2 regions of the Clostridium sp. CTA-7 genome follow, and region 2 is predicted to be linked to the other one. Evidence: predicted binding sites of a transcription regulator. Region 2 holds the regulator's gene; the other holds the start of a gene.
The links. The regulator Rex, encoded in region 2, represses fermentation and respiration genes when NADH is low (regulators of the CRP and FNR family bind a similar motif). The targets are predictions, from matches to a motif close to ATTGTTAANNNNTTAACAAT.
Positions count from the first base shown of each region.

Region 1: a site for Rex is predicted at 2,639-2,658, ahead of ACYUEX_RS10060 (flavocytochrome c). Genes of this name have one in related genera too.

Region 1 is NZ_BAAAAV010000004.1:267,422-284,584, forward strand. Features, by position in the region: gene ACYUEX_RS10050 (helix-turn-helix domain-containing protein) at 1-583, opposite strand, end outside; gene ACYUEX_RS10055 (FMN-binding protein) at 786-1,130, opposite strand; gene ACYUEX_RS10060 (flavocytochrome c) at 1,158-2,582, opposite strand; gene ACYUEX_RS10065 (response regulator) at 2,699-3,397, opposite strand; gene ACYUEX_RS10070 (ATP-binding protein) at 3,400-4,938, opposite strand; gene ACYUEX_RS10075 (hypothetical protein) at 5,236-5,814, opposite strand; gene ACYUEX_RS10080 (AlbA family DNA-binding domain-containing protein) at 5,907-7,058, opposite strand; gene ACYUEX_RS10085 (TlpA family protein disulfide reductase) at 7,179-7,736, opposite strand; gene ACYUEX_RS10090 (cytochrome c biogenesis CcdA family protein) at 7,751-8,431, opposite strand; gene ACYUEX_RS10095 (hypothetical protein) at 8,655-8,804, opposite strand; gene ACYUEX_RS10100 (DUF3783 domain-containing protein) at 8,828-9,256, opposite strand; gene ACYUEX_RS10105 (putative ABC transporter permease) at 9,367-9,888, opposite strand; gene ACYUEX_RS10110 (cation diffusion facilitator family transporter) at 10,083-10,955, shown strand; gene ACYUEX_RS10115 (TIGR03943 family putative permease subunit) at 11,025-11,678, opposite strand; gene ACYUEX_RS10120 (permease) at 11,687-12,592, opposite strand; gene ACYUEX_RS10125 (GTP-binding protein) at 12,594-13,217, opposite strand; gene ACYUEX_RS10130 (CobW family GTP-binding protein) at 13,228-14,169, opposite strand; gene ACYUEX_RS10135 (cell shape-determining protein) at 14,322-15,944, opposite strand; gene ACYUEX_RS10140 (DUF975 family protein) at 16,118-16,735, shown strand.
Region 2 is NZ_BAAAAV010000009.1:153,593-170,755, forward strand. Features, by position in the region: gene ACYUEX_RS16010 (ArsR/SmtB family transcription factor) at 1-257, shown strand, start outside; gene ACYUEX_RS16015 (heavy metal translocating P-type ATPase) at 274-2,526, shown strand; gene ACYUEX_RS16020 (redox-sensing transcriptional repressor Rex) at 2,942-3,583, shown strand; gene ACYUEX_RS16025 (short-chain-enoyl-CoA hydratase) at 3,872-4,654, shown strand; gene ACYUEX_RS16030 (acyl-CoA dehydrogenase) at 4,763-5,902, shown strand; gene ACYUEX_RS16035 (electron transfer flavoprotein subunit beta) at 5,920-6,699, shown strand; gene ACYUEX_RS16040 (electron transfer flavoprotein subunit alpha/FixB family protein) at 6,721-7,728, shown strand; gene ACYUEX_RS16045 (3-hydroxybutyryl-CoA dehydrogenase) at 7,872-8,714, shown strand; M-box (ykoK) riboswitch at 8,913-9,074, shown strand; gene mgtE (magnesium transporter) at 9,259-10,602, shown strand; gene ACYUEX_RS16055 (DNA-3-methyladenine glycosylase family protein) at 10,838-11,779, shown strand; gene ACYUEX_RS16060 (YetF domain-containing protein) at 11,829-12,524, opposite strand; gene ACYUEX_RS16065 (N-acetylglucosamine kinase) at 12,900-13,853, shown strand; gene ACYUEX_RS16070 (PTS system mannose/fructose/sorbose family transporter subunit IID) at 14,022-14,864, opposite strand; gene ACYUEX_RS16075 (PTS mannose/fructose/sorbose/N-acetylgalactosamine transporter subunit IIC) at 14,854-15,666, opposite strand; gene agaV (PTS N-acetylgalactosamine transporter subunit IIB) at 15,689-16,165, opposite strand; gene ACYUEX_RS16085 (helix-turn-helix transcriptional regulator) at 16,543-17,163, shown strand, end outside.

The DNA of each region.
Region 1 (17,163 bases), on a different contig from region 2:
TGCTTATTTCTAATATACTTTTTTCTGTACTTAACAGTAACGTCTTTGATCTTTCAATCTTTATTTCTCTCAAATACTTCATAATAGATATTCCCTTATATTTTTTAAAACAAGTTGATGCATAGCCTACTGATATATTTAAATTATTACATATTGATTCTAGTGATGTATGATTTTCAATATTTAAATGAAGAGCTTGTAAAAGCTTATTAACTGTAAAGCTATCAGTAATTTCCGTATCATTTATTAGTAAATCCACATATTCATTTATCATTTTTGTCTCAATAATTTGTAAACTACTTATGCTATTAGCCTCTTTAATTTGCCTATAAAATTTATTATAAATTGGATGAAGATATTTTTTAGATATTCCATTTTTTATAATCTCTCTAGTATATACTGCATTCCAAATTATTAAATCATCTCTTTTATGCTCTTTATCAACATCATCTATAACTTCAGATTTATGTTTTTCATTAACTATATTTATTATTTCTTCTTTGTTTCTTGACTCCATTAAAAGTGATATTTTGTTACTAAAAATATTAAAATCGGATTCAAAACTTTCATACCCATCCTTCATAAATTATCTCCTAATCATATTTAATAAAAAGTATATACATATTATATTTCAAATATACAAATTCTAGCAACAAATTTTATTATTAATTCAATATCTCTTCCTTAAATATGCAAGATATAAATTAAAACAATTTAAATAAAAAAGTAGGCAGATTCTATTTTATGAAATCCACCTACTATATATAAAAATCTAAGGGCTTTTTTTATTTAGCTGCTGCTTCTAAAGCTTTATTTACAGCTTCTAATACACCTTTTGATGAATTAGTTGCACCTGATATAGCTTCAACGCCTTCAGTACTTTGTTTCTTTATTATTTCTGGAACTAAGTTGTCTTTAACACCATCTACTAAAGTCTTAGTTTCATGTTGCTCTGTTAAGTTTATTTCTGATATCTTTCCTTTTGCAACTTTAACTTCTACTTTTATTGCTCCAGAAGCTCCTTGTCCTTCACCTGTATATGTTCCATCTTTATATTTTCCGCCACCACAGCCAACAAGTACTGTTGCTGACAATGCTATTGCTCCTAATATCGCAGTTAACTTCTTCATTCTTCTTCCTCCTACAATGTTATTTATCTATTTTTTTATATATGCAGCTGCATTCTTTCCAGCAGTTCTACCAAATGTAACTATATCTGCTAATGCATTTCCACCTAATCTGTTTCCACCGTGTACTCCACCAGTTACTTCTCCTGCTGCAAATAAACCTTTAATAACATTTCCATCTTTATTTACAACTTCAGCATTTGTATTTATTTTTAATCCACCCATTGTGTGGTGAACAGCAGGTGTTACAGGTATTGCATATACCTTACCTTGATTTAATTGTCTTGGAAGATCTTCTCTCTTGAATTCCGAATCAGTTTTAGCTGCTGCAAATTCATTATATTTATTAACTGTTTGAACCATTGTATCTTTATCTATTGATAGTTTTTCTGCTAATTCTGCTACTGAATCTGCTTCTGTAACTAATCCCATATTAAAGTATTCTTCTGTTGCTTTTAAGCTCTTTCTTAATCCTTCATCAAAGAAAAGATAAGCTACTCCATCTTTTTGTTCTAATATAGCCTTAGAAACAACGTCTCTTGTAAATAATTCATTTGTAAATCTCTTACCATCTTTATTAATAAGTATTGCACCATTTCCTCTTACTGCTTCTGTAACCATTACAGCCTTTTCTGGGACAACTGTTGGATGTGTTTGAATTTCTGTCATATCTACTAAGTCTGCTCCAAGTTTTTCTCCAAGAACTATACCGTCCCCAGTAGCTCCAGTATGGTTAGTTGTTGCAAAACCTTTTAAATCTTCTTTATAGCTAACTACCATTTCTTGATTAGCTGAGAAACCACCAGCTGCTATAACAACAGCTTTTGTATTTATTGTATATTCTTTACCTTCTTTATTTGTTACTTTAACTCCTGAAACATTACCATCTTTATCTACAACTATTTCTTTAGCTTCATTCCATAATCTTAAATCAACTTTTTCTTTTTCAGCAGATGCTTTTAACGTATCAACTAAGTGAGCTCCTACTGCCGCTCCACCTGTTGGTCTGTGTGTTCTATAATTTGTAGCTCCTGCCATTCTACCAACATCTGATAAGTCTGCACCTAAATCTGTTAACCATTTAACTGAGTCTTTAGCTTCATTAGATAGTTTCTTAACTAATTCAGGGTTGTTCTTTTCATATCCACCCTTCATTGTATCGTTGTACATAGTTTCAATAGAATCCTCTATGCCTTTTGATTTTTGTTGTTCAGTTTCTGCTGCATTTAATCCACCAGTAGCTCTATTAGTATTTCCTCCTACTATAGGCATTTTTTCTAAAACAACAACATTCTCTACTCCCTCTTGTTTAGCTTGTACTGCCGCAGATAAACCTGCTCCACCAGCTCCTATAACTACTACGTCAGCAGTTTCTTTTTTTCCACCACAACCAACTAAAGTTGTTGGAACTAATATTAAAGCTGACATTATTAATGCTAAAGTCTTCTTCTTCATTAACATTTCTCCCCTTAATCCTTAATTATTCTTTAAATATTTACAACTTTAGTATATTTGTTAATTTATAATCAATCAATATTGTGGTCTTATTGTTTATTTTGGTCTTTTTGGTCTTATTTTTTGATTATGTAAAAGTTTGTAGGCCTTCCTATCTTACCATATTCTTGAATTATATCTACTTTTCCTTCTCCAACCATTTTTTCTAAGTATCTTCTTGCTGTTACCCTAGCAAGTCCACTTCCCTTCGCCACTTCTTCTGCTGTCAATTTAGTTTTATTTTTAACATTCATATATTCTATTATTTTGTTATATGTCTTTAAACTTAATCCTTTACATAATTCTCTTTCTTCTGCCTCCTCTTCAATATAATCTTTATTTATTTTTAATATGTACTGATCAATATATTCTTGATTTATATTATCTATATTTTTCATTTCAAAAAATCTATCTTTATAATTAGATAATGCTTCTTTAAATCTTTCAAACTTAAATGGTTTTATTAAATAGTCTACAGCTCCATATTTAAAGGCTTCGTTTACTGAAGCCTTGCATTTATCTGCTGTAATTAGTATTGTATCCATATTAATTTCATTTAATCTAATCCATTTTAACAAATCTAATCCTTTTCCATCTGGTAGAAATACATCTAGTAAAATCAAATCAACCTTACTTTTAGCAATTTTCTCTTTAGCTTCTTTTATATTACTTGCTTCTCCAACTACTTCAAACCCTTCTAGCTTCTCTAAAAATCTTGTATTTATTTCTTTTACCATTGGATCATCTTCAATAATAAAAACTTTTATCTTAGTCATTACTATATTTCAACCTCCCATTTAGTTATTTTATCTGAAGTTAACTTTAAACGTCCATTTAATGAATCTATAATATTTTTTATGTTATATAAGCCAAGCCCTCTGAACTCTCCCTTTGTACTAAATCCTCTTTTAAATATTTTTTCTTTTATTTCATCTTCAATCTTATTTCCATTATTTTTAACTATTATTTTTATTTTTTCTTCTTGGAAAATTCCCACATACACATATCCACCCTCTTTTCCTTTTACTTCTTCTATAGAATTCTCTATAAGATTTCCTATAATGGTTAATATATCCTGTATTCTAATATTGCTAGGAATAGTTTTTAAATATGAGTTTTCATCAATTTCGAACTTTATTTTCATTTCATCAGCTTTATTATATTTTGAAAATAGTAATCCTTGTAATGATAGTTCTTTTATTTTACTTAAACTATCTGTAATTATTCCTCTTGTCTCTGTAGTTTGAAATATATATTCTAACGCTTTATCATTTTCCTCTAATTGTATTAATCCTGCTATAGTATGTAATTTGTTCATAAATTCATGATTTTGAGCTCTTAAGTTCCAAGTTAATTCCTTTACACCTGTTAATTCTTCAGCCATATTATGCACTTTTGTAAAGTCCTGAAGACTAGCAATTGCTCCTACAACTTTACCATACTCTCCTATAATACTATAGAAATTTCCCATAACTATAATATTATTATCTAATCGTATTTCCTTATTAAATATTCTACTTCTTCTATACATTACTTCATATAATAAGTTTATTATTTTATTATCTATTTCCTCATCTGAATTTATCTTTAAAATTTCCAATGCTTTATTGTTTATTGTTGTTATATGTCCTGAACTATTTAATGCTATTAATCCTTCTTCTATATTATTTATAATAGATTCTTTTTCTCTAAGCTGAATAGCTATCTCTTCAGGTTCTAATCCGTAAATATCTTCTTTTATATTGTGTGCTAACTTTCTTGCAAGAAATATTATTACTATTAATACACCTATAAATACTGGTATTAAATCAACAACATATTCTCTAACCTCTTCTTTTAAATCTCTCTTTAAAATCCCTACAGATACTACTCCAACTTGCACCCCATCTTTGTAAATTGGCACAAAAGATCTAATAGATTTCCCTAAATGACCTTCTCCTTCAGATATATAAGTTTCACCATTTTCTAAGGCTAATTTTTCATCTCCACCTAAAAATTTTCTACCTATATTATCCGGAATTGGATGAGAATATCGTACGCCTTCGTTATCCATAATTGTTATAAATAATAAGCCTGTCTTTAATCTTACTCTTTCAGCAAAGTTTTGTACTTTAAGATTGGTAGGGTCTTCTTTATCTGCTAACTCTTTTTGAATCATCGGATTCGCTGCTATAACAAAAGCTGTATCTGTAAGACTTTTTCCTATTGTTTCAGAAACTTTCTTATTTATTATAGCTAATGAAAAAATGCTTATAATAAATATAACAGCTATAAATATAGCAATTGTTAATTTTGTAATCTTTTTTTCTAGATTCATTTATATAGTCCTCTATGTTTTACTTTATTTAATATTTTTACACAATAATTATACATTAATATATAGCTTACAACAAATAAAAAAATTAACATATATAAGTTTACTTATTCCGTCACTCCGCTCAAAGTCAACGTAAACTTACATATGTCCACTTCCAAACTGAATGTAAGGACAGTATAAAACAAATCTATTTTTTCAAATTAAATTTCTAAAAACATTATCTATTCACATTTTCAAAACTTTAATCTTTCATACTTTCCTAGATATAAAAAGGATGAGAAATTTTTCTCATCCTTTTTATATATTTTTTATTATATTTAATACATATGATTTAAATTCTTCAAAGCTTCCATTTTGTATTGAAGCCCCTTTATTTATCTTTCCACTATTAAAGTTATACTCTGCTGATCCATAATTAAAACTTGCGCTTGAAACTATTATACTAGACTCTGTAACTCTATAGTTAACTTTTGACATCATTACATCTCTGCAAAATTCTATAAAAGCATTAGCTTTTTGTACATCTCCACCGGAAACAACTCTCATAGTAAACTTAAATAATTCATATCCTCCAATAAGCGGAATCATAGTTCCATTTGCCATATAAAATACTTTTCCCATATTATAGAAATATTTCATATCTCCAAAACTCATTGTTCTAAATTCATAGTTAATATCTAAGCTTTCATTATTTAATCCTTGGAATTTTTCTACTATATCATCCCATGCTTTTGCTTCTGCACTTTTATTATTGCTTATAATACGTTTAAATTGTGAAAAAGCATTTTCTAAATCCTTATCTTTATTTACAACTGATCCATTAACACTCACACTGTATTCATTATTTTCATATATCAATTCTACTCTATTATTCATATTAAACTCTCCTTATTAATAATTATAAAATTATTATTTAATAATAATTATTATAACATAATTTATTTTAACATTTCAAGAAGTAATATTTTTTAACTATACATACTAGTTCCGGGTAATACTACTTTAAAGTAGTCATCTTCAATAGAGTTTATTAGCTTTACTTTTCCAACTCCATAAAAGGCTTTTTTAATCCTAGAAAATCCCCCACCATTATTTAAAAATCTTTTATTGTTATCCAATGTTATTAGCTTTTCATAAATCCACATATTTCTTTTACTATGAGTTGATACTTTATCTGAACTATTTTTTTCTATTAAAGCTCCTGGACTAATTATAGATATAGTCTTAAATCCAATATTAACCTCTATAATTCTATTAGTTGATGAATAATCTCTATACAAAACTGCATTTTTTATCCCTTCCACTATTGCTGATTTAGGATAATTCTTAGGCAATATATTAGAAATTATTGTTTCTGACTTATCTACCATTTGCAGAATACTTCCTTGAATTATTATAACCTCATTTTCATTTTTATTTACTTTATTTATTATCTTTATCATATTTTGAGGTAGCCATAAGCTATTATGATTTGAAAAAATTAATAATCCACCTAAAGTACAATTCATTTTTTCACTTTCTTTTTCCCTATATGCTATTCTAGAATTTTCTAAAAGAAATTCTTTATTTTCTTCATTAAGCTCTATTCCCTTATTTTCAAAATATTTTTTAAGTAAATTTTCATCTAAAAGTGATATATTACTTTTCATTATAATAGATGTTTCCATAAAAAAATCTAAATTTTCTTCAAAAGCTTCAATTAACTCCTGTTTTCTCATAGTATCAGTTGTAGAACCTCTTCTTATATAAAAAGCTCCATTTTCCCTAATCTGATATGGTTTTTGATCTCCTGAATATATAGTTATTATACAAATTTTTTTATCATATATTTCAACTGTGTCTACTGACACTGGAATTGGTGGTTCACATCTTGATGTAATTATTTGTTGCACCTTTTCTTCATTAATTATATCAATATCATTTAGTCCAATAACCTTCTTACTTTTATCTTCAATGCCAACTATTATATATCCTCTTCCACCTCTAGAATTGGCAATTGCACAAACATCTTTTGCAAGTTCCTTTTTGCTACTTTCATATTGTAAGGATAGTTTTAATTTAAAATCTAGCTTTACTCCTTCTTCCTTTTTTATTAAGGACATTAACTTTTTGCTATCCACTAAACCATCCTCCTATCTAAAAATAACTACTATATAATGTTATATTACTATAAAAATATAAGATCAGACACATAAAATTTTGCCTGATCTTACACTTTTACATATATTTATTATTTGTCACTATTTTATAAGCTTTTTAATATAATTATTTAATTCTGTTTCAGTTACTGCCCCTTCTTTATCAACTACTATATTTCCATCTATATCAATAAGTATTGTTCTCGGAATCCCTCTAACTCTATATGCATTTGCAGCACTTAATTTTTCATCAAATAAAATATTCATATCAAAATTATTCTCTTTTATATACTTAAGAGCTTTTTCCTTAGTTTCTCTTTGGCCATCAGTTAGATTAATCATAAGTATTTCAACATCATCACTATATTTTTTCATAGCTTTTTCAAAATATGGCATTTCTGATTTACATGGTCCACACCAACTAGCCCAAATATTAATTATTACTGGTTTCTTTCCTTTGTAGTCTGATAATTTTATAGTTTCTCCAGCTTCATTATAAACTTCAATGTCAGGTGCTTTCTTAGTTTCTTCAGTTCCTTTTTTATCTATAGTTTCAACTGGCATAACATCTTCTGATAAATAATTATACCCAAGCTTAACTATAACCAATAAAAGAACTAATGATATAACTATGGTTATTAACCTTTTCTTATTATTCAAAACCCTTAAACCTCCTAATTAAATGTAAGTAATCCTAGTAAAGTATTTAAATATCCTGTCATCATTAAAATACCTATTAATATAAGTAATACTCCTGAAATAATATTTATAGTTTTATAGTTTCTCTTTATAAAAGTAAAAGCTCCCTTTAAGCTCTCTATAAGTAGTGCTGATATTATAAAAGGGATTCCTAGGCCTAAGCTATATGTAAGTAACATAAATATCCCTTCCATTGAATTCTGGCTACTTGCAGCTATCATCAAAGCTGATCCTAAAAAAGTTCCAACACATGGAGTCCATCCTATTGCAAAAATTACACCAAATAAAACTGATTTTCTTAAATTAAGATTATTTAAGTCACTCTTAGTTCTTAACTTAAAACTTCTTTCTAATATACCTATTTTAAATAATCCAATATAATTAAGTCCAAATATAACTAACAAACCTCCAGCAACAATGTTGAAGACATTCATATATCTTTGTATAAAAGCTCCAAACGTGCCTGCTGCTGCTCCTAAAACAGTAAAAATTATTGAAAATCCAATAACAAAACCTATTGAGTTTATTAAAGCCTTATTCTCCTTATCATCTTCATTACTTCCCATAAAGTAAGAAATATATATAGGTAACATAGGTAATATACATGGAGAAATAAAAGTTATTATCCCTTCCAAAAATAAGATAAAATAATTCAATTAACCACTCCTTTACTCTTTTGGATAGTATATCATAATATTTGGAATAATAAAATAAGTTACTTTTTTGATACCTTGTTATTGTATAATAAGAAACTATGCTCTTTATATCTATAGTAATTACTAAATATATTACACAAAAATAGCTAGTATATTTTTTAAATTTTACACTAGCTATACTAAAAAAACATTATCATAAATTTTAATATGAAGCACCTTAAATTTAATGATTTAAATTTATCTTTATTGCCTCTAAGTCATCTTCATTTATTTCAAGTAATTTAATTATAGTTTCTTCATCTAACCCTAAGTTTTTAAGATTTAGAAACCTTGCTATTACTGTCTGTAATTCTACTTCTCTCTTTACACCCATTTTTATCTCACTCTCTTAGAATATTACTCTTCATCATGACTGAAGTCTTTTCCTGTTTTCAGTGCTATTCTTTCAGCAACTAGATTCTTTAACAATACATTTACAGTCCAATCAATTGATGTTTCAGTAACAGTTGCTTTTAAAACATTATTAATTCTAAATTTCTTTAAATTTTCAATAAATATTCCCATCTTCGCACCAGAAATATTATTAAATATTATAGCTTTATTTTTTATTCCATCTTCTGAATCATTTGATATAGTACCCTCTAGTACATCTTTCAAAATTGAATTTCCATTTTTATAATTTAAAGTTATTTTATCTTTAATTCCTAACATTCCAGCAAGATTACCTATTGTTTTTATTTCATTTGAATTGAAGTTACATAATATTATACAACTTCTACCTTCTTTAACTTCTGTATCTTTAATATCTAATTTTTCAAATGACATATCTTTCTCCTTCTTATTCATTAAATTTCTATATCTATATCATATAAAAATAATAAAAATTAAGCAACCTTCAAATTTATTATGTTACTGGATATTTTAATATGTGAATTTTAACTTTGGATTACGGGAGTTCTATAAAGCATTTTAACTGTTATTATAAAATCAAGTAACATTATAAATAAACCTATAACATTTGATATTTTCAAAAATCTTTCTAAACTTAAGTACATACTATTTATAATTGGTTGAACTAAATTTATACCAATGCAGCATAAAATCATCCAATATATGGAAAATCTTAATGTTATTAATCCTTTATAATTATATTTCAATTTAGAATAATCCCAATATTGTTTATTAAATATTTCTTTTAATAAATATCCACTTATAAATTCAACAGTTGTTGGAACTATTAAAGATATTATAAGAGTTTCTGATAAGTTTAAATCAAGATATCTATTAAACAATACTAAAATTGTAAAAGCAATACCATACATAGGCTTATACGGCCCCTTCATAAATCCTTCTTTTTTAAACTTACCACATATAATGTAGCTATATATTCCTTCTATTAGCCATCCAACAATTGAGTATAGTAGAAAATTAAAAATAGTAAAGTTTATCATAGTCATAAAAACACACCAACCTTAATTAATTTTACTCTTAGTTTAACCAAAGTATATTAATTGATACCTCTCTCCCCTATTTACTTTTAAAAACATATTTCTCTAGTCATGTTTTTTACATTTTATATAATAGAAGCTCATTGTAACTTTTGAAATTTGTAAGAATAAAATGAAATTATAGGTTATTTGTAAAGGAGCGATTGATTATAGAATCAAATTATGAAAAAGTAAAATTTATACTTCTAATATTGCTAATTGCTAATGTACTTGTTGCAGCTTCAAAAATATTAGTTGGATTAGTTATAAATAGTTCTAGTGTTATGGCCGATGGATTTCACTCTATTTCGGATAGTGCTTCAAATATTGTTGGCATAATTGGAATTGTTCTTGCATCAAAACCTAAAGATAATGATCACCCTTATGGTCATAAAAAATTTGAGACAATCGCTAGTATGTTTATTGGAACTATGCTTTTATTTATATCTTTTAATGTAATTACATCTTCTATAAGCAAGCTATTTAACCCTTCTGCATTAGAAGTTAGTATAGAAAGTTTAATTATAGTATTAGTAACATTATTTATTAATATTTGTGTTGCATTTTATGAAAGAAAACAGGGAGTTAAACTTAATAGTCAATTATTAATAGCAGATTCTCTTCATACTAGAAGCGATATCTTTGTTTCTATTGGAGTACTTATAGCTTTGTTCGCTGTAAAGTTAGGACTTCCACCTATTATCGATACTATATTTTCATTTATAGTTGCTTTATTTATATTACATTCTTCTTATGAAATATTCAAAGACAATATCTCTACCTTAACTGATAAGGTAATATTAGATGAAGAAGTAGTAGTAGATATTTTAGAAGAGTTTACACACATAAAAAATGTGCATAATATAAGATCTAGGGGCTCTAAAGATTATGTATTTTTAGATATGCATATAAAAGTAGATTCTAATTTAAGCATTGATGAAGCTCATAAATTAGTTCATGAAGTAGAGGATACACTCTCTAATAGACTAGGTAAAAAAATGGATGTTATTATTCACGTAGAGCCTAATAAGATGTAAATTTCAAATTAATAAACCAAAAGGAACTAGTTATAAAAAATTAAAAACTTTATAACTAGTTCCTTTTTGTTAAAAATATTGGTTATCTGGTGGGTTCACCTTTATATATTCTATTATATTAAAGTAATATTCTCCATTATATTCTATTTTACCTAAAGCTTTAATCCACTGACCTTCCTTTAAATTATCCTGACAAAATGAATTTAAACCTATAATTACAGAATCAGCTACACAGCAATTCATTTCTTCTCTTGCTAAAATAAATTTATTTTCATCATTGTACTTATGAACGAATCCAGTAAATACTATATTTTCACCTAGGAAATCAATACCATTTTCATTTATTTCATCTATTATATGATGATTTTCATAAGATATTTCTAATGAATCATTAATCCCATTACTTTTAAATTTATATTCATCTATTTCTAAATCGTTATTTAAAATACTATTATTAAATATAATAATTACGCCTATCATTAAAGTAAATATTATTGGTAAATAACTAATAGACCTATCCACTCTAGAATTAAAAGTTATTACTTTAAAGAGCTGTACTATAATAAGAATTGGTAATATTCCTAAAGCTACATAAAGATTTTTAGCAGTTTTAGGACTTAAAAACTTATACACATCCCCAGATGTCATTAAATAAGCAATAAATATTGTTAAAAGTATTAATATTAATAACCATATAAATTCATCTACATTGAACTTTCTCATATTTCCTCCTATATGATTATTGTTAAGCTTGCTGAAAATGCTAGTACAACTAGTGTAATTACCGTTATAAGCTTAAAAGCAAATTCCTTTTTAAAATATGATCCCATTATTATAACATTCTTTAAATCTACCATTGGTCCCAGTATTAAAAATCCTGAAATTGCTGGTAATCCAAAACTCGCTAGAAACCCTTTTGCTATAAAAGCATCAGCTTCTGAACATAAAGAAAGCAAGAAGGATATTAGCATCATTATAATTATAGATAGGTATTTTCCATTTGACATTTTATTTAACATAGATTCATTAACTATGGTTATAAAAACACTTGATAAAAAAGAACCAAATATGTAGTACTTAAGTATATTTGAAAATTCCTTATTAGCGTGCTCTAAACATAATCTTATTTTAGATTTATTATAAAAGTATTGTGATTCTATACATCCACAATCACAAATATTTTTATAACTATTATCATCTTTTATAACCTCTGTTCCCCTTCTAGAAATAAATTCTATTAATAGTCCTATAATAATAGCACATAATACCCCTCCAAATATTCTTATTAATACTACTTTTATGTCATTAAAAGCATAATATGTTGAGGCTATGACTACAGGATTTACTATTGGCACTGAAATCATAAATACTATTGCTACTCCAACTGGAACGCCTTTTTTTATTAAGCTTTTTGCAATAGGCACTATTGCACATTCACATATAGGTATAAAAATTCCAATAAAAGCTGCAAATAATATGGATATAAATTTATTTTGGGGTAATATTTTTTTTACTATGTCTTCTGAAATATACATTTGTATAGCTGCTGAAATTATAGAACCAATCAATATAAATGGTAAAGCTTCTAATATCATACTTATAAATATAGTTGCCCATTTTTCTAACCCTAAAGTCACCTTATTTTTCTCCCTTCTTAAAAAGAGTTGAAAGTTTTCTAGATAATAACCCCTTTTTAAAATAACTACTTGATTTTAAATCACTATCTAATACATCTATACTTTTTGAATATATTATTGGAGCTGTAAAATTAATATTTTCAATTATTTTTATTAACGTACTCTTTTTACTTTTATCTACTAAATTCAAATTATTTAACACAATAAGCTTACTTGACTGTATAAATGGAACAAGTATTTCTCCCATATTCTTTAAATATATTTCTAAAGTACTAGCATCACCTATATAGTAATTTCCATAAAACTTTACTACTTTACTTACTTCTCTATCATTAATTAAAGTACTTATTATATTCAAATCATAAGTTCCGTTAAATTCAATTATTAGTTTGATATAGTTATTTTCTTTTACTTTATCTAAAATTGTTTCTTTTAGATATTTTGAATTCCTTAGGTAAACTATGTGTATACAATCCAAACTTCTTATTACATCCTTAGATCCTTTTTCTAATAAAATTACTAGTATATTTTCATCTTTACATATATCTGTAGTTAAATATGAATTTATAAAAGATGTTTTACCAGATCCTAAAAAACCACTTACAACTTCTAATTTACACTTCATTTATTAATCCTCATTTAAAAAGACTTTTTATTTCTTCTTTATTTAAATTAATTCCTATAAATGAAATTACACTTTTATTAATTTCTTTTATTTCTCTAATTTGAAACTCATCCTTTACAAAATCAAATTGCCCATTACTTCCATCTAATAGCTTAATAATCCCTTTTGCTCTTAGTACATCCCCATAGCTTTTTGAAGCTGAAATAAATTTAAACTTAGAAACTAACTCTGCCTTAGATATTTTAGAATTTGGATAAATTGCAAAAGTTTCAAAAACTTCATCTGCACTTTTATTCTCTATATCATTTTTGTTTAATTTCACTTTTATGCCATTACTTTCTCTTATATTTAATTTACTATATTTATTACCCTCTAAAATATAATCTCCATCTACCTTATCCCATGGATCAGTTATTATTGAAATTCTTGAATTTATTCTTTTTAATTCTAAAACTATCTCTTCTATTTTTTCTTTATTTAACTTTTGAGTTCTACTTAAAACTACCTTTTTTGTGTTTAATATTTGATCCTTATAAAATTCTTTAAAGTTTTCAATATACATACTAAATTTTTCTGGATCTACAACAGTTATTATATTTTCCACCTTTGTTTTTTCTTTAAGTTCTTTATCCTTAAAAACTTTAATTATATCTGTTAACTTAGCTACTCCTGAAGGCTCTATTATTATTCTACTTGGGTTATATTTTTCTATTACTTCTAATATAGCCTTCTTAAAATCTCCTTTAACTTGACAGCAAATGCAACCTGAATTTATTTCCTTAACCTCTATATTTGAATCTCTTAATATAGCTCCATCAATGCTAACTTCTCCAAACTCATTTTCTATTATTGCAATTTCCTTCTCATAATGCCCTTCTTTAATTAATTTTTTAATAAGCATAGTTTTACCTGCACCTAGAAATCCTGAATATATATCTATATTTACTTTCATATAACACCTCTATATAGTAATTGCTTATATAATTGTTCTAAACATTTTATGTGACAAATAATTAATATATTCATAGATTGTCTAAATAAAAAAGCTATAAACCAAATAAAGATTTCTCTAAATTTTAGTTTATAGCTTTTAATTATCTTAAATTAGCTTTGTACTTTTTTAAAAGTTAAATTTTCAAAAGAGTTAGTTAAAATAAATTTACCTTCCCCAACTTTTATAAATTTCACTCTAATCTTGTCTCCTACAGAGCTTAAAGCCACTTCTCTTGAAGTCTCTGTTGAAACTGTATAAATATTTTCACTACCTTTAATCTTTATATCATAAATACTAGTTCCATCTTTTACTACTAATCCTATTCTTTCTATTTCTCCTTCTAAAACTTCCTCGCTATTGCTTCCTTCTAGAGAAATATTAGTATTAGTTAGACCTTCTAAATAATTATTAAGAGTTGACTGAAGTGAATCACCAACACCAACTACATTATAATTTTTCACATTTACCATAGCATATTGTTTTACTAATCCATTAGAATCCTTTAAAGTAGTAAAATAAGTAGGTTCATTTTGTATATTTATTAGATATGGGAAAGTTGCTGTATATTTATATTGTTGAACCTTACCTTCTGCTGACTTCATACTTGCTGTTTCTGTTGCTCCTGAAGTCTTATACATACTTGTTTCTCCAGTTCTAGTATTAGTTAAAGTAAATCCAACTAAACCTTCATCATTTCCTACTGATGTTATTCCAGTATAGTAATAGCAAGTATCATTATTATATATTAAATTCATTCCCTCTGTAGTTTTCAGCTTGTCCTTGTCACTAAAATTGAATATTCCATGTACAAGTTCTCCCCATTTATCTATATAATTCATTATATATCTATCTGGTTGAATTCGATCTATCCATTTTGGTGCATCATTTATATCATATACCTCTGAATCTCCTGTTTGTGCATCTATTACTAACACTCCTGTTGCTTTAGCTTCTGTAAATCCAATTGCATTATCATATCTTGTTATTGCCCAATAAGGATTTCCTTCATCATCTAGTTCAAAAGTAAAATCAGTATGTCCAGCTCTCATATCTCTTAAATAAGATGCTCTCTCTAAATCACTAAATAAAAATGCAGATTCTAAATACTTTATTTTAATATCTTTTCCATTTAATTCTGTAACTAATTGAACATCACTTTCATTAGTTGCACTAATCTTTATATATCCTGGAGTTCCTTCTCTATTTGTAATCCATTTAAATAGTGAAGAATGCTCTAATGGTGCAACATAATAAAGCTGTTTGTTTACACTTTGAAGAGTTAAATCACCTATTGTTACTTGACTACCTAAGCTTGGAATCTCACCTAACTTTTTATCTGCTAACTTATAGGCAACATCTTTATCAATTATCGGTAATTGCTTTAAGTCAATATGCTTTATTTCATTAGTGAAGTCTACTTCATCAACCTTACCTATTAATTCTCTATGAGCTTTGTAGTTAATTAAAGGACTAAAGATAACTAACCCTAAAATATATAAAACAGCTACAAAAGCTGCTAAAGCTCCATATTTTTTGTTCATTGTTATAATTGCATAAAATGCAGTTACAACTACAAATACTGCTACAATGTAAAATAAACTTAATGTTATATCTAGTATTAGATTACTACTAAAAAGTAAAAATACCCCTACTATTAAGTAAGCCGATATTAACCAACCTAGATACGTTGAAAGTTTTCCTTTTTTCGGTGCAAAATTTCGTATATTCTCCATTTTAATCCCCCTAATTATATCTTTTACTCCGTTATATGGTATATAATACAATATAATATATTGTTTGTAAATACATTTTCACTAAATTTTTTAATAAAACATTTTATAGATTTAGTTTACTATTTTGTAAATTATTGTATAATGATATTAGTATAAATTTTAGAGGTGTAAAAATGAATAGATTAGAACTAAAATCAAAAGCAAAGGAACAATTAAGAGGTCGTTGGGGAGTAGCACTAATTACTGTCTTCGTAGCTAATTTAATAATTAATTCTAGTATAACCAAAGAAACCATTGACTTTTTTGGAGAATTTTCTAGCTCTGTTTCTATTTCTATTAATATAATCTCACTTCTTTTTGGTGGAGTTATATCTGTAGGACTAAGTAAATTTTTACTAAATTTCATAACTAATAATGAAGAGCCTCAGTTTAAAGATTTATTTTCAAATTTTAATATTTACTTTAAAACTCTAGGCTTATATATTTTAATGATGCTTGCAATTGGTATTGCAACTTTATTTTTGATAATTCCTGGAATTATAGTAGCTTTAATGTTTTCTCAAGCTTTTTATATTTTAGCTGAAGATCCAAGTAAAGGCATATTTGAATGCTTAGAAGAAAGTTCAAATATTATGTCAGGTCATAAATGGGATTTCTTTGTATTAGAATTATCCTTTATAGGTTGGTGGCTTTTAGCTATTCTTACCTTTGGTATAGCTGGGTTATGGATTTCTCCTTATCAAAATTTAACAGAAGCAAATTTCTATTTAAGTTTGAAAAATTACGAATAATAATTTTCTTTACTCCGTGGCATCACTTCAAGCTGTCATAAAATTATTATCCTCACTTAGAATTACTAAAAAATAAATTATAAAAACTTTATAATTTGCTAAAGAATAAAAAAACAACAGGAGTTACTAAACCTAACTCCTGTCATTTTTTTCATATATAATATAAGTAAAACTAATTATTGATAAAAGATTCTACAACATAAACTACTTTTAATTGCAGAACTCTTAATTAACAATTATTTACCCCATTGATTATCTGTAGCTGTCTTCTTATCTCTATGACCTTCAGTAACGCTACTATTTCTTTTTTCCTTATGTTTTTTATTATTTCCATTGTTCATAATAAACACCTCCTATATAATACAAATTTATTATCTGCATTTATAAAATTTTAATTCTATAAAAAATGTTCATTATATGGATTTAAA
Region 2 (17,163 bases):
TAGCTGATTTATTTAAGGCTTTCAGCGATTCTACAAGAATAAAAATATTATGTGCTTTATTTCAAGAAGAGTTATGTGTATGCGATTTAGCTGCTTTATTAAATATGACTCAATCAGCGATTTCACATCAGCTTAGAGTATTAAAATCAAATAGATTAGTTAAGTTTAGAAGAGCTGGAAAAGTAATATATTATTCATTAGCAGATGATCATATTGAGCATATATTTAATGAAGGATTTAAGCATATTATTGAATAAGAAAGTGGGGATAGAAATGAGTAGTAATGAAATAAAATTGATTTTATCTGGATTAACTTGTGCAAATTGTGCAAATAAAATTGAAACTAGAGTTAATAACTTAAATGGAGTTAAAGAAGCCAATTTGAATTTTACAACTTCAAACTTGATTATAGAATTAAATGGAGATATATCAAGAGAAGAGGTAATAGAAGAAACAAAATCAATAATTAAAAAGCTAGAGCCAGAAGTTAAGGTATTTGATAAAAATGATAATAATAACATTACTGAAAATGTTAATAGATGTACAAGTAGTTGCTGTTCTATAGAAAGTGATAGTGATAAAGAAAATCATAATCATGGGAAGGAACATTCTCATACCCATTTAAGAGGAGAAGATCATGGACATTCTCATGATGATTCACACGGACACTCTCATGATCATTCACATGGAGGAAAAGTTGGTATAAAGGAGAATATTAGATTAATAATAGGTGCAATAATATATATAGTTGCTATCATTTCAAAAGAGGCTTCAATGATATCAATAATACTTTTTGCTCTTAGTTATGTTTTAATTGGAGGAGAAGTAGTTTTAACAGCTATAAAAAATATATTCAGAGGAGAAGTATTTGATGAAAACTTCTTAATGACAGTTGCTACTTTAGGAGCCTTCTTTGTAGGTGACTTTAAAGAAGGGGTAGCAGTTATGTTATTTTATGAAATAGGAGAGGTATTCCAATCTTATGCAGTAAATAGATCTAGAAAATCAATAACATCTCTTATGAATATAAGAGCTGAATATGCTAATATTTTAGTAGATGGAAAAGAAGAAAAAGTTAAACCAGAAACAGTCAATATAGATGATATAATAGTTATTAAGCCAGGTGAAAGAGTACCTTTAGATGGTGTTGTATTAGATGGAACAAGCTTTGTAGATACATCAGCACTTACTGGTGAATCAGTTCCAAGGGAAGTTTCTGTGGGAGAAGATATTCTAGCAGGATTTATAAATACAAATGGTGTTTTAAAAGTTAAGGTATCTAAAAACTTTAAAGAATCAACAGTATCAAGAATTTTAGAATTAGTGGAAAATGCATCTAATAAAAAAGCACCAACTGAAAAGTTTATAACTAAATTTGCAAGAGTATATACTCCAATAGTTGTATTTTCAGCTTTAGCGTTGGCTATAATACCTCCATTAGTTATAAAGGATGCAAGTTTTTCAGATTGGATTTATAGAGCTTTAATATTCTTAGTTGTATCTTGTCCTTGTGCATTAGTAGTTTCTATTCCTCTTGGATTATTTGCAGGGATTGGAGGAGCATCTAAAAAAGGTATATTAGTTAAGGGTGGAAATTACCTAGAAGCTCTTAAAGATGTTAATACAGTTGTTTTTGATAAAACAGGAACTTTAACTAAAGGAGTTTTTAAGGTAACAGAAATAAATAATAATATTTCAAAAGAAGAATTAATAGAGGTTGCGGCTATAGCAGAAAGCTTATCAAATCATCCAATAGCTCAATCTATTATAAAGGAATATGGAAAAGATATAAAAAATCAAGAGTTAAGTGATTATGAAGAAATATCAGGACATGGAATTAAAGCCTTAATTAACGGAGCAGAAGTTTTAGTAGGTAACTATAAACTGATGGAAAAGTTTAATATAAGTTATACTGATATAGCATCAATTGGAACAATAGTTCATATTGCTATAAATAATGAATATAAAGGTAATATAGTTATATCCGATGAAATAAAAGAAGGTGCTAAGAAAGCCATAGAAGGCTTGAAGGAAGTTGGGGTTTCTCAAACCGTTATGTTAACAGGTGATAATAAATCCGTGGCAGAAAAGGTAGCATCACTAGTAGGCGTTGATAAGGTATTTTCAGAATTATTACCAGGAGATAAGGTTGAAAAGGTAGAAGGTTTAATAAAAGATAATTCAACTCAAGGAAAAGTTATATTTGTTGGAGATGGAATAAATGATGCACCAGTTTTAGCAAGAGCTGATATAGGAGTTGCTATGGGAGGAATAGGTTCAGATGCAGCTATTGAAGCCGCAGATGTAGTTTTAATGAAAGACGATCCAGAAGCTTTAGTTACAGCCATTAAAGTTGCAAGAAAGACAAATAAAGTTTTATGGCAAAATATAATATTCTCATTAGGAGTAAAAGTATTAGTATTGATTTTAAGTGCTTTTGGAGTAGCAACAATGTGGGAAGCAGTATTTGCAGATGTAGGAGTAACTTTAATAGCAGTTCTAAATTCAACTAGATGTTTAAAATAATTTTATAACTATTTTATTGACAAATTTCATCATATTAAATATAATGAATTAGGTTGAAAATTTTCAGGCGTAAGGGAAGCATACAAGATCATTATCTTGTTTACAAAGCTTTGAGAAGCTTTGTATAAATTTGAGACTTATGTATAACGGATCTGCTACGTTATACATAAGTCTATTTTTTATAACTAAATATAATTAAATTAATTTTTATTGGAAAATATTTTATTAAATGTTTATTAAGTATATAATCTATTTTTAGATTTTAAGAAAAATAAAAGAAAATTTTGAAACTTTGTTAAATACGTAACTCAAGTTGTTTTAAAATTTTAATAAAAGTGTTAAAATATATATTATAAATTTGGTAATAATAAAGTTTTAATATATGAAAATAAATTTGATTAGGAGAATGAAGGTTATGGATAAGAAAAAGAATATTTCTATGGCTGTAATTAAAAGACTGCCAAAATATCATAGATACTTACAAGAGTTGTTAAGAAATGATGTAGATAGAATTTCTTCAAAAGAGTTAGGAGAAAAGATAGGCTTTACAGCGTCACAAATACGCCAAGACTTAAATTGTTTTGGAGACTTTGGCCAACAGGGCTATGGATATAATGTAAAAGATTTATATAATCAAATAAGCCTAATATTGGGATTAAATAAAGAATACAAAGGAATCATAGTTGGAGCAGGAAATATAGGTCAGGCAATAGCAAATTACAGTAGATTTTCTCAAATAGGGTTAACTATAGAAGCTATATTTGATGCAAATCCTAAGCTTATTGGAATGAAAATAAGAGATATAGAAATACAAGATATTGATAACTTAAAATATTATTTAGGAGATAACAGTATAGATATAGGAATAATTTGTGTTCCTAGAATAAATGCACAAAAGGTTAGTGATACTTTAGTAGAAGGTGGAGTAACAGGCGTATGGAATTTTGCTCCAGTTGATTTATCTGTACCTGAAGAAGTTACAGTTGAAAATGTTCATTTATCAGAAAGTTTACTAACATTAATATATTTACTTCATGATAAAGATGAAAGTAAGTAGTTACATTAAAAAATTGCCTAAAATTAGAAATATTTATTGCAAAAGAAAATTTAAGAGTTTATAATAATAATTGAAGCGGGGGCTTCAATTATTTTTTTTATTAATTGTTACAAGATTAACAAATGGTTTATTTATTAAACATATAGATTATTAAAGAATTTTTGATATGTTTAGTTAAATATGTCACATTAAAGGGTATAAAGTATAGGTTTGAGAAGCTTATATAATTAAAGATTAATGAAAAATTGAATAATTTTATATAAGTATAGTTAAAGGGAGGACTTTATTATGGAGTTAAAGAATGTAATTCTTGAAAAAGAGGGAAATCTAGCTATTGTTACAATTAATAGACCTAAAGCTTTAAATGCTTTAAATTCAGGGACTTTAAAAGATTTAGATGCAGTTTTAGATGATTTAGAAAATGATCAAAATATTTACTGTGTCATACTAACAGGATCTGGGGAAAAAGCTTTTGTTGCTGGAGCAGATATTTCTGAAATGAAGGACTTAACTGAAGATGAAGGAAGAGAATTTGGTCTTTTAGGAAACAGAGTTTTCAGAAGATTAGAAAAATTAGATAAGCCTGTTATTGCGGCTATATCAGGATTTGCTTTAGGTGGTGGATGTGAATTAGCTATGGCTTGTGATATAAGAATAGCTTCAGAAAAGGCTAGATTTGCTCAACCAGAGGTTGGTCTTGGAATAACACCAGGATTTGGAGGAACTCAAAGATTACCAAGATTAGTTGGTGAAGGAAAGGCCAAAGAGCTTATTTATACTTGTGCGACTGTAAAGGCAGATGAAGCTTTAAAAATAGGTTTAGTTAATAAAGTTGTAGCATTAGAAAGTTTAATGGAAGAAGCTAAAAATATGGCAAAGACTATAATAGCAAATGCTCCTATAGCAGTAAGGCTATGTAAAGATGCTATAAATAGGGGGATGCAAGTAGATATAGATAAAGCTATAAAAATTGAAGCCGAAGATTTTGGTAAATGCTTTTCTACAGAAGATCAAAAAGAGGGCATGGAAGCATTTATGGAAAAGAGAGCCAAAAATTTTTCTAACAAATAGTCAGAAAAAATAAAATATAAAAAAAATTCAAATTAAAATAATTAAAAATATTTAAATTAAGTAAATTCATATAATTAAAAAAGGTTCAATATCAAGGAGGTATATTAAATGAATTTTCAATTAACTAGAGAGCAAGAATTAGTGAGACAAATGGCTAGAGAATTCACTATAAATGAAGTAAAACCAATTGCTGCTGAAATTGATGAAACTGAAAGATTTCCAATGGAAAACGTTGAAAAAATGGCCAAGCTTGGAATGTTAGGAATTCCTTTTTCTAAAGAGTACGGTGGAGCAGGTGGAGACACGCTTTCTTATATATTAACTGTAGAGGAGCTATCAAAGGCTTGTGGAACTACAGGGGTTATAGTGTCTGCCCACACTTCTCTTTGTGCATCTTTAATAGAGCAGTTTGGAACTAAAGATCAAAAAGAAAGGTATTTAAAAGATCTTGCAACAGGTAAAAAACTTGGTGCTTTTGGTTTAACAGAACCAGGAGCAGGTACAGATGCGGCAGGTCAACAAACAGTAGCAGTATTAGATGGAGATAATTATATATTAAACGGATCAAAAATATTTATAACTAATGGAGGAGTAGCAGAAACATTTATAATATTTGCTATGACAGATAGAAGTAAAGGAACAAAGGGAATATCAGCATTTATAGTTGAAAAGGATTTTCCAGGATTCTCAATAGGAAAGAAAGAAGAAAAACTAGGAATTAGAGCTTCTTCAACAACAGAATTAGTTATGAGTAATTGTATTGTTCCAAAGGAGAACTTAATTGGACAAGAAGGTAAAGGCTTTGGTATAGCTATGAAAACTCTAGATGGAGGAAGAATAGGTATAGCAGCTCAAGCTTTAGGAATAGCAGAAGGAGCATTTGACGAAGCAGTTGCTTATATGAAGGAAAGAAAACAATTTGGAAGACCATTAGCAGCATTCCAAGGTTTACAATGGATGATTGCAGAAATGGATACAAAAATAGAAGCTGCAAGACACTTAGTTTATAAAGCAGCATGCTTAAAGGATGCTAAACTTCCATATTCAGTAGAAGCAGCAAGAGCTAAACTTTATGCAGCAGAAGTTGCTATGGATGTAACAACTAAGGCTGTTCAAATATTCGGTGGATACGGATATACTAGGGAATATCCAGTTGAAAGAATGATGAGAGATGCTAAGATAACTGAAATCTATGAAGGAACATCAGAAGTTCAAAAAATGGTTATTTCAGGAAATGCATTAAGATAATAAGGGAGGATTTATAGATGAATATAGTAGTTTGTTTAAAACAAGTTCCAGATACAACAGCTGTTAAGATTGATCCAAAAACAGGAACACTTATAAGAGATGGAGTTCCATCAATAATAAATCCAGAGGATAAACATGCTTTAGAAGAAGCATTAACAATAAAAGACAATACAGGAGCGAAAGTTACAGTAATAAGTATGGGACCTCCTCAAGCACAAAATGCTTTAAGAGAAGCTTTATGTATGGGAGCTGATGAAGCTATTCTTATAACTGATAGGGCTTTTGCGGGAGCAGATACATTAGCAACTTCAAAGGCTTTAGCAGGAGCTTTAAAAAAGTTAGAGTATGATATAGTATTTGCAGGAAGACAAGCAATCGATGGAGATACTGCTCAAGTAGGTCCAGAAATTGCAGAGCATTTAAATATACCTCAAGTAACATATGTTCAAGATGTTAAAGTAGAAGAAGATGGATTATTAGTAAATAGAGCATTAGAAGATGGGTATGAATTAATAAAAGTTAAGGCACCAGTTCTTTTAACAGCTATAAAGGAATTAAATGAGCCAAGATATATGAATGTTAAGTATATCTTTGACACAGCTAATAAGGAAATAAAGATTTGGTCAGCTGATGATATAGATGTGAATAAAGATGAATTAGGACTTAAAGGATCGCCGACTAAGGTTAAAAAGAGTATGACTAAAGAAGCTAAAGGAGCTGGAGAAATAATAAATGAAGTTCCACAAGAAGCTGTAAAGCATGTATTAGGAAAATTAAAGGAAAAGCACTATATCTAAGATATATGGGAGGTAAAAAATATGAGTATGGCAGATTACAATGGAGTTTGGGTATTTGCTGAGCAAAGAGAAGGGGAACTTCAAAAGGTTTCTCTAGAATTATTAGGTGAAGGTAGAATGATTGCTGATAAGTTAGGAGTAAAACTAACAGCATTGCTATTAGGAGATAAAGTTAATGGATTAGCAGACACATTAGGAAGACATGGAGCAGATGAGGTTATCGTTGCTGAAAATGAGTTATTAAAGCATTATACAACTGATGGATACACAAAAGTTATTTGCGATATAGCTAATGAAAGAAAACCAGGAATATTATTTATAGGAGCTACTTTCATTGGAAGAGATTTAGGGCCTAGAGTAGCAGCTAGATTATCAACAGGATTAACAGCAGACTGTACAGTTTTGGATGTTGATGTTGAAAAAGCAGATTTACTAGCTACAAGACCAGCTTTTGGTGGAAACTTAATGGCAACAATAGCTTGCCCTGATCATAGACCACAAATGGCTACAGTAAGACCAGGAGTGTTCTCAAAGCTTCCAGATGAAGATAGAGAGTTTACTGTAGAAAATGTTGAAGTTAAGCTAGAAGAAGCAGATATTAGAACTAAAATAGTTGAAATTGTAAAGGAAGCTAAGGATATAGTTGATATAAGTGAAGCTAACTTTATAGTAGCTGGAGGTAGAGGAGTTGGTTCTAAGGAAAACTTTGCTATACTAGAAGAATTAGCAGAAGCCTTAGGAGGAACTGTTGCAGGATCAAGAGCAGCTGTGGAAAATGGTTGGATAGAAAGAGATTATCAAGTTGGTCAAACAGGTAAAACAGTAAGACCAAATATATATATAGCATGTGGTATTTCAGGAGCAATACAACACGTTGCAGGTATGCAAGACTCTGACATGATAATAGCTATAAATAAAGATTCATCAGCTCCAATAATGAAGTCAGCAGACTATGGAATAGTTGGAGATTTATTAAAAGTTGTGCCAGAAATGACAGCACAAGTAAAAGAGTTAAAAGAAGAGAAATAGAATTAACATACAATAAATATAATTGACAATTAGCAATAGAAAATAGACAATTAAAGAGTAAATTTAATATTTATTAATTTAGTTTTTTTGAATTGTTAATTATTAATTGACAACTATCAATTATAAAGGGGTGTTTAGTAAAAATGGAAAAGATTTTTGTAATAGGCGCAGGAACAATGGGTGCTGGAATAGTTCAAGCTTTCGCTCAAAAAGGATATGAAGTTATAGTTAGAGATATCAAAGATGAATTTGTTGAAAGAGGAATAGCTGGAATAAATAAAGGCTTAAGCAAATTAGTTTCTAAGGGAAAAATGACTGAAGAAGATAAGGAAGCTATACTTTCAAGAATAACGGGAACTACTGATTTATCTCTTGCTGAGGATTGTGATTTAGTAATAGAAGCCGCAGTAGAAAATATGGAAATTAAAAAGAGTATATTTGCTGAACTAGATTCAATTTGTAAGGAATCAGCAATCTTAGCTTCTAATACTTCATCATTATCAATAACAGAAGTTGCATCAGCAACAAAAAGACCAGATAAAGTTATAGGAATGCACTTCTTTAATCCAGCTCCAGTAATGAAGCTAGTAGAAGTTATAAGAGGTATAGCTACATCTCAAGAAACTTTTGATGCTGTTAAAAATTTATCAGTTGCAATCGGAAAAGAGCCTGTAGAAGTTGCAGAAGCTCCAGGATTCGTAGTTAATAGAATACTTATTCCAATGATAAATGAAGCTACATTTATACTACAAGAAGGAATAGCTTCAGTTGAAGACATAGATACATCAATGAAATATGGAGCAAATCATCCAATGGGACCTTTAGCTTTAGGAGATCTTATAGGATTAGATGTTTGTCTAGCTATTATGGATGTTTTATATAATGAAACAGGAGACAGTAAATATAGAGCAAGTAGTCTTTTAAGAAAATATGTTAGAGCTGGATATCTTGGAAGAAAAACAGGAAAAGGATTCTATAACTATTAGAATTTAATAATAAAGAATTAAAACTAGTGAGAGAGTAAAGGAATAAATTCCTAAGCTCTTTCACTTTTTTTTATTTGATATATTGTATATAATATTAGAGGTTTATAATAGTTTAAAGTATAGTTTGTTATAAAATAATATTCATTTTATTGACATGTAGATTTTTATTGCATAGTATATAACTAGGAATAAATATATAATATAAATTGTTAGGTGAGGCTCCTATAAAGAAAAATGCTACTACCCAGAAAAATCTAGAGATTCCAATGGGTTAGCAAGAATCATCGCTAAGGTGATTTTTAATGTAGCTGACATTGTGTCTACGCTTTATAGTGCTAAAGCTCTACGATTATAAAGCTAATGTTATTAACTTTTGTCGTAGAGGGCAAAAGTTTTTTATTTTGAAGGGAGATGTTACTATGGACTCGTATCTGGGGACAAGGTATGAATTGAATAGATTTAGATATAAAAAAGATAGGAAAGTCTTAATAGTAGTACTCTCTATTGAAGGATTTTCTCCTATCTAAATTTAGGAGGAAAATTTATGAAATTAGATATGAATAAGGAAGAGTTAAGAAGATTTTTACTTCATGCTCCACAAGATAAAATTATTAAGTATATAGAAGATATACATCCAGTAGATATATTAGATGTATTGCGTGATAATAAAGACGATATAACTGATATTTTATATAGATTACCAGAGGAATTTATAGCATCAATAATAGATGAAGCTGAAAATGAGGAAAAGTATCAAATACTTAGTGAATTCTCAGAAAACAAACAAAAAAATATTATTGAAGAAATGTCCTCAGATGAATTAACAGATTTATTAGGTATTTTAGATGAAGAACAAGCAAATAAAATTTTAGCAAAGATGACTGATGCGGATGCTAGAAAAGTTAGGCAATTATTAAGCTATGACCCAGATACTGCCGCAGGGATAATGGCTACGGAATTTATATCAGTAAAAGAGAATATGACGGTAGAGGAAACTTTAAAATATTTACAACAATATGGAGAAGAGATTCAAAATATATATGACTTATATGTAATAGATAATTTTGATAAGCTTAAAGGAATAGTTCCATTAAAAGATTTAGTAGTCTCAGGGTTTAATACTAAGATATCAGATATTTTAAATACTAATGTAGAATGGATTCCCTATAATATGGATCAAGAAGAAGTTGGACATAGGTTTGAGAAATATGGATATTTAACTATGCCTGTAGTAGATAATGCAAAAAGATTACTTGGTATAATAACCTTTGATGATGTGATGCAAATATTAAGGGATGAAAGTACAGAAGATATTCATCGTCTTGGGGGAATAGACAAGGAAGAAAAGATTAATGGAACATTAGGAGAGTCAGTAAAAAGTAGATTACCTTGGCTTGTTATTAATTTAGTTACAGCTATTTTAGCATCAGCAGTTGTAGGGATGTTTGAAGGTACAATAGGACGAGTAGTTTCTTTAGCTACATTTATGCCAATAGTTGCAGGAATGGGCGGAAATGCGGGTACACAAACATTAACTATAATTGTTAGAGGATTAGCATTAGGGGAATTAAACTTTAACAATATTAAGCATACATTCTTTAAAGAGGTCGGAATCGGACTTATAACAGGTTCTGTAATAGCTATTATAATATCTATATTAGGATATATGTGGGAAAGAAATATTGTTTTTGGAATAGTTATAGGTGTAGCCATGGTTTTAAATATGGTTGTTGCTACAATGTCAGGTTATGTAGTACCAATAGTGCTTAAAAAGCTTAATATAGACCCAGCATTAGCTTCATCCATATTTGTAACAACATTTACAGATGTATTAGGTTTCTTCTTCTTCTTAGGATTAGCTACCTTATTATTAAATTATTTAATTTAAAGAGTGATCATATTGACAATCAAAAATAGTAAAATGTTTATAAAATTAAATTTATAGGGAAGTTCATTGAATTTCTCTATTTTTTTAAACTAAATAAGGTTTATTTTAAAATTATCAATTTGCAATTTTTTATTTTAATTTATATTGTGTTATAATTAATTAAAAGAAGAGGGGAATAGTTCGTTTATGTCTCGGGGATAAATAATATATTAATGAGATATATAGAGGTGAAGAAATGGATTTTAAAAATGTTATATTTGAAGAAGATAAAGCTATAATACAAGGAGTTAAAAACTTTAATATAAAGCAAATATTAGAGTGTGGGCAATGTTTTAGATGGGATAAGATAAATGATTGTAATTACATAATTGTTGCCTATGGAAAAGTTATAGAAGTAATTCAAAAAGATGATGAAGTTACAATATATAATACTAATGAAAAAGACTTTAATAACATATGGTTAAATTATTTTGACTTAGAAAGAAGCTATGATGATATAAAGGATGTTCTTGCAAAGGATGAAATACTTAGAAAAAGTGTTGAGTTTGGGTATGGAATCAGAATATTAAATCAAGATCCTTTTGAAATGCTTATAAGTTTTATAATATCAGCTAGAAATAGTATTCCATCAATAAAGAAAACAGTTAAAAAGATATGTGAAAAATGGGGAGAAAAAGTAGAATACAAAGGAAATGAATATTATACATTCCCAACTCCAAAAGCAATTAAGGGATCCACACTAGAGGAAATACAAGAAACAGGTGCATCTTTTAGAAGTAAGTATATAGTTGATACTATTAAAAAAGTTAATGAAGCTCTAGTAATTAAAGAGGATATAGAATTAAATCCTACTAAGTATGAAGAAAGACCAGAAGTATTAGATTTTGATTTAGAGTACATAAAATCATTAAATGATGATGAATGCCATATAGCACTTCAAAAGTTTATGGGAGTAGGAGCAAAAGTTGCTGATTGTATAATGTTATTTTCAATGGCAAAACATTCATCTTTTCCTGTAGATGTATGGGTTAAAAGAGCAATGATTCATTTTTATGTTGCTCCAGATGTATCTTTAAATAAAATGAGAGTATTTGCTAGGGATAAATTTGGTGCCTTATCAGGGATGGCACAACAATATTTGTTCTACTATGCAAGGGAAAACAAAATAGAAGTATAAAAAAATAAGGTTGGAATAGCAAGGATGCATCCAACCTTATTTTGTTTTATTATGGGTTCTTATCAATAAATAAAGTTCCATCACTTTGAATTTCAGCATAAAAGACATCCTTAATTGAATTTATATTTTGCTTAGCGAGTTCATCTTTTACCCACTTCTCATCTAAATCAAATTCTTTTAAATTATGCTTTATTATTTTACCATCACTAATTATTTCAGAAGGAATATATTTTATCTCGGAAACAGGTATTTTCATATCAGACTTAGTTGGTTGATGATGCTCAGGTTTTTTCATTACACTTAAGCTTCCGTTTGGCTCTAATATAGCATATTCCACTTCTAAAATAGAGAAAACACTATTCTTTCTAAGTAGCATTGAAAGATCATCAATATTAAGACCGGTTGAAAATAAAGAATCTTTCATAATTTTACCTTTTTTTATCAAGATAGTTGGTTGTCCGTCTAGTATATGTCTTATTTTTCCTGATTTTAAGCTTATGTATGAAGCAAGGCTACTTAGTACGCACCACCAAATCAAACCAATAACTTCATCCGTAATGGGCCTATGAATATCACTAACTACATTGGCAGCAATAGAACCAATTGTAATCCCAGTAACATAATTAAAAAATGTTAGATGACTCATTTGCTTTTTTCCAAGTACTCTTGTTGATGTTAACAATACAATAAATATAACGGTTGTTCTGAATAATAAATTAAGTATGTCTACATTTCCTATATTCATATTAAACATCTCCTCTAAAAATATGAATTTTTAAGACAATAAGAATAAAAAATAACCTTTTCATCTATAATAACTTAATTTATGTTTTCCAAAGCTAATTAATTTATTCAAGAATGTTTTTTTATCAGTTGAAAGATGGCATAAATGATAGAAGTATATAGAAGTTAAGAAAAGATATGTATTAAAAATTAATATGAGATATCTATTAATTTTAATAGAGTATAATATTGGAATTTAATAATAATAAAGATATAATTAGATAGTAGAGGAAGTTATTAATAATATACTAGACATAGCTTAAAATTAGTAAGGTTTATAATATGTTATTATAGTAAAAAGAATTATATAAGACAAGTTGTATAGGGGGAAGGAAAAATGTATTATTTAGGTATTGATGGAGGCGGAACTAAAACAAAGTATCTACTAGTTAATGACAAGCTTGAAAAGGTATCAGAAAAGGAAGGTTCAACTATACACATTCATCAAGTTGGTGTGGATGGTATAAAAAAAGAGTTAAGAGAAAATATTGCAAAGGTATGTGAAGAAGCGAATATAGAATTTAAGGATATAGCCTATGCATTTGCAGGAGTCCCTGGATATGGAGAAAGCTTAGAAGACATGGAAAAAATTGATAAAGCTATAAAAGAAGTTATGGAAATACCATATTCTATTGATAATGATGCTGTTAATGGATGGGCAGGGGGAACTGCTTGCAAGCCAGGAATAAATGTAGTTGCTGGTACAGGTAGTATAGCTTATGGAAGAAATTCAGAAGGTAAGCTTGCTAGATGTGGCGGGTTTGGACCAGGAATAGGTGATGATGGTAGTGCATATTGGATTGCCTTAAGGACTATAAATGAATATACAAAGCAAAAAGATGGAAGAAAAGAAAAAACTGCTTTATACGATATATTAGAAAAAGAGTATAATATAACATACCAATATGAAATAGTTGACGTAGTATTTAATAGATTGAAGTTTAATAGAACAGAATTAGCTAAATTCTCTAAAATATGTTTTCTTGCAGCGGAAGAAGGATGTCCAGATTGTAAAAAAATATTTAGGGATGTTGCAGAGGCTATATTTGAGCATATAAATGCTATATCAAAGGAATTAAATTTTAAAGATGAATTTGTAGTATCATATACAGGTGGGGTATTTAAGTCTGGAAAACACGTTTTAGAGCCTTTACAAGAAATGATAAATGATTCAGAGTTAAAATGTAAATTGCAAGAGCCAGCATTAGATCCATGGAATGGTTCAGTATTATTAGCATATACTTTAGCAGGTAATGAAGTTCCGGATAATGTTAAAGAAATATTTAAGTAAAAGAATATAAATAAAACGAGGCTGGTCTGAGATAGCCTCGTTTCGTTTTTGTAATCAGTAACAAATTAGATAAAATAGCTTATATGTTGAATAAGTTAAATAATACTAAATTTAAATTAATAAAAAAAGAGGACTGCTAGTAAACAGCATGTCCTCTTTTTATTTATATTAACCCCACATTGTGAATCCAAATAAGTGACCGAATAAAGCACCAACTATTCCAAGTACAAGTAATAAACCTATACATTTAACAGGAGACCATTGTCTTTTCTTAATTAAGTAGTATAACATTAATGTTAGAGCTAGTGGAATCATTTGAGGAAGAACACCATCTAATATTTTTTGTATATTAATTGGAGCTTCTCCATTTGGTATTTCAATAGCTAATCTTGTTGCACCATAGTTTGAAGTAAGTGCACCAACTATGAATACACCTAGCATAGAAGCTGAACGTGTAAATTCTTTAGCATTTTTAGTTAGGATATCAATTGCGCTTGAACCTAAATTATATGACCAATGCATTAACCAATATCTAATTCCAAATTGAACACCATTAAATATTAATAAGAATAGTATTGGACCAGCTAAAGATCCATTAATAGCCATATTGGCAGTGATACCAGCAGTAATTGGAACTAATGTGAACCAGAAAATAGCATCTCCAATTCCACCTAAAGGTCCCATTGCAGCAACACGGACAGCACGGATAGTATTAGTATCAGCTTTTTGTTGCTCTAATGACATAATTATACCCATAACAAAAGTTACAAGGAATGGGTGAGTATTAAAGAACTCTAAGTTATGTTTCATAGACTTTGAAAGGTCTTCTTTATCAGTATGAATTTTCTCTAATCCAGGTAATATTCCGTATAACCATCCAGCAGCTTGCATTCTTTCAAAGTTAAATGAAGCTTGTAAGAATAATGAACGCCAAACCATCTTGTTTAAAGTTTTTTTGTCAAGTTGTTTGGCAGGAGTCAAATCTTTATATTGTGTAGCATTAGATTCCATCTTCGTCATCTCCTCCTATTCCTATATTTGCTGTAGCAGATTTCATTTTTACGTTAATTTGGAAGTCATAGAGAGCAATTGCGATTCCGATGAATGCGATTAATAATAATGCAGATCCAGCTAAACCTTCTATTTTACCTATTATAGTTGCAAGTGCAAAACCTGCAAAGTAAACTCCCCATAAATCTTTTGATAACATAATACGTAATAAAATTGCAAATCCAACATAACGCATCATATTACCAGCAGCACTAAGTCCACCCATGAACCAAGCGTATTGTTCTGATAATCTTGATAATGCATCACCAGCAGCACTACCTCCGATTAATCCTATAACAACTACAAGTGCAAAGAATCCGCCTAAAGCAGCCATTGCTAAATAGTTAATTCTTTCAATACCCTTTGTATCTGCTTTTTCAGCATATTTATCAGCCCTTGACATTAATGGTGACATAGCTGTAAATAATAAAGTAACAGAATATTGTCCCATTACTGCAAATGGAAATGCTAATCCAACTGCAGCAGCTGGCTCTAATTTAGAAGAAATGGCAAATACTACAGCCATTATTCCTCCGATAACAGCATTTGGAGGTTGAGCTCCTCCAACAGGCATGTTACCGATTGTCATTAATTGATAAGTACCACCTACAATAAGTCCAGTTTGTAAATCTCCAAGAATTGCACCAATAACAGCTCCTGATACAATTGGTTGATACAATGATTCTAAGAAACTAAATTGATCAATACCTGCAATGAATGCAAATACTGCAACCAAGAGAATTTGTATAATATTAAAATCCATTTAGTATTCCCCCTGTATTATTTTATTTAAAAATCTTCTCAATACTTTCTGAATTTTCGGTAGGAACTCTTCTTATTTCAAGCTCTACTCCTAATTCCTTTAATTTTTTGAATGCTTCTACATCCTTGTCATCTACTGCAACGGAACCAGCAACTTGTCTTTTTCCTTCTGCCATGTGCATATTTCCAATATTAACTTTCTTTATTGGAACTCCACCTTCAACAAGTCTTAACACGTCAGTAGGAGTTTCGCAAACTATAAATATAAGTTGTTTAGCACTAGCTTTATGAATTGTACTTATAGTTTTCTCTACTGTCCAATAACGAGTTGAAGCATAAGCTGGTGCAGCCATATCCATTAGACCTTGTCTTAGTTTGTCTCCAGCTACAACATCATTTGCAACTAGAATTAAGTTTGCACCAATAGAACCACACCATTGAGTTGCAACTTGTCCGTGAATTAATCTGTTGTCTATTCTTGTTAATACAATATTCGGCATAATATCACCTCCTTTTTGTGAAAACATTTTATTTTCACCAATATGAGAACATTATATACTTAATATAAATGATAATCTTTACACTTTTTAGTATTTGTTTTATTCTTTTTAACAACGTTTACAAAGTGGAGTTAAATTTAGTTTTGTAAAAATACGATGTTAGTATTAATATAGTATATTAATGCTACGGCTAAGTTCTCTTTTAAATTCAAAAAAAACTATGATATAATATATTAATAAATTTAATTTAAATATTAATTGATTAATTAATTCTTATAATATAAAATTAGCTAATCAAAATAAAATTGATATTAATTAAGGATTAGCGAAAGTCTTATTAGAAAGTAATATTAGTAATTTATATTGAGGTGATTTTTATGTATGATAAAACAACTAGTGCTCAATTTAGAAAGTATGGTTCTGTTTATGATGAAGCTAAGGATATACATAAGGATGATTTAATATTAAAGCAAATTGTAACTAGTGATAAAGTTATTTCTAGCCTATACAATTTCTCAGAACCAACATATATAGAGATTGTTAAAGGAATGGCATCTATATTAATAAGTGATTCAAGTAATGGTGATTTCAAACTGTTTGCAGTTCATAGAAAATTAGAAATTAAGCCTAATATGTATTTTAATATTGTTTCAATGACAGATCAAGTCACTTTTAATTTAATAATACCGTCAGGATATAATCTTAAACTTGAATTTTTAAATCCACCATATGTTTATAATAGAATATTGCCTACTATAAATATCCCTGAAATAATAGCTTATTATTATACGATTAAAAGTCCAAATTACAATTTTAAAGGAGAAAGTCATAGTTTATTTGAATTGACATTTGTTGATAATGGAACTTTAAATACATCTATTGATGGTGTTGATTACACATTAAACTCATCTGATCTAATTGTATATGGTAAAAATCAATTTCACACACAATCTGTAAATATGGATTCAGCTTGTTCATATTTAACAATTATGTTTGAT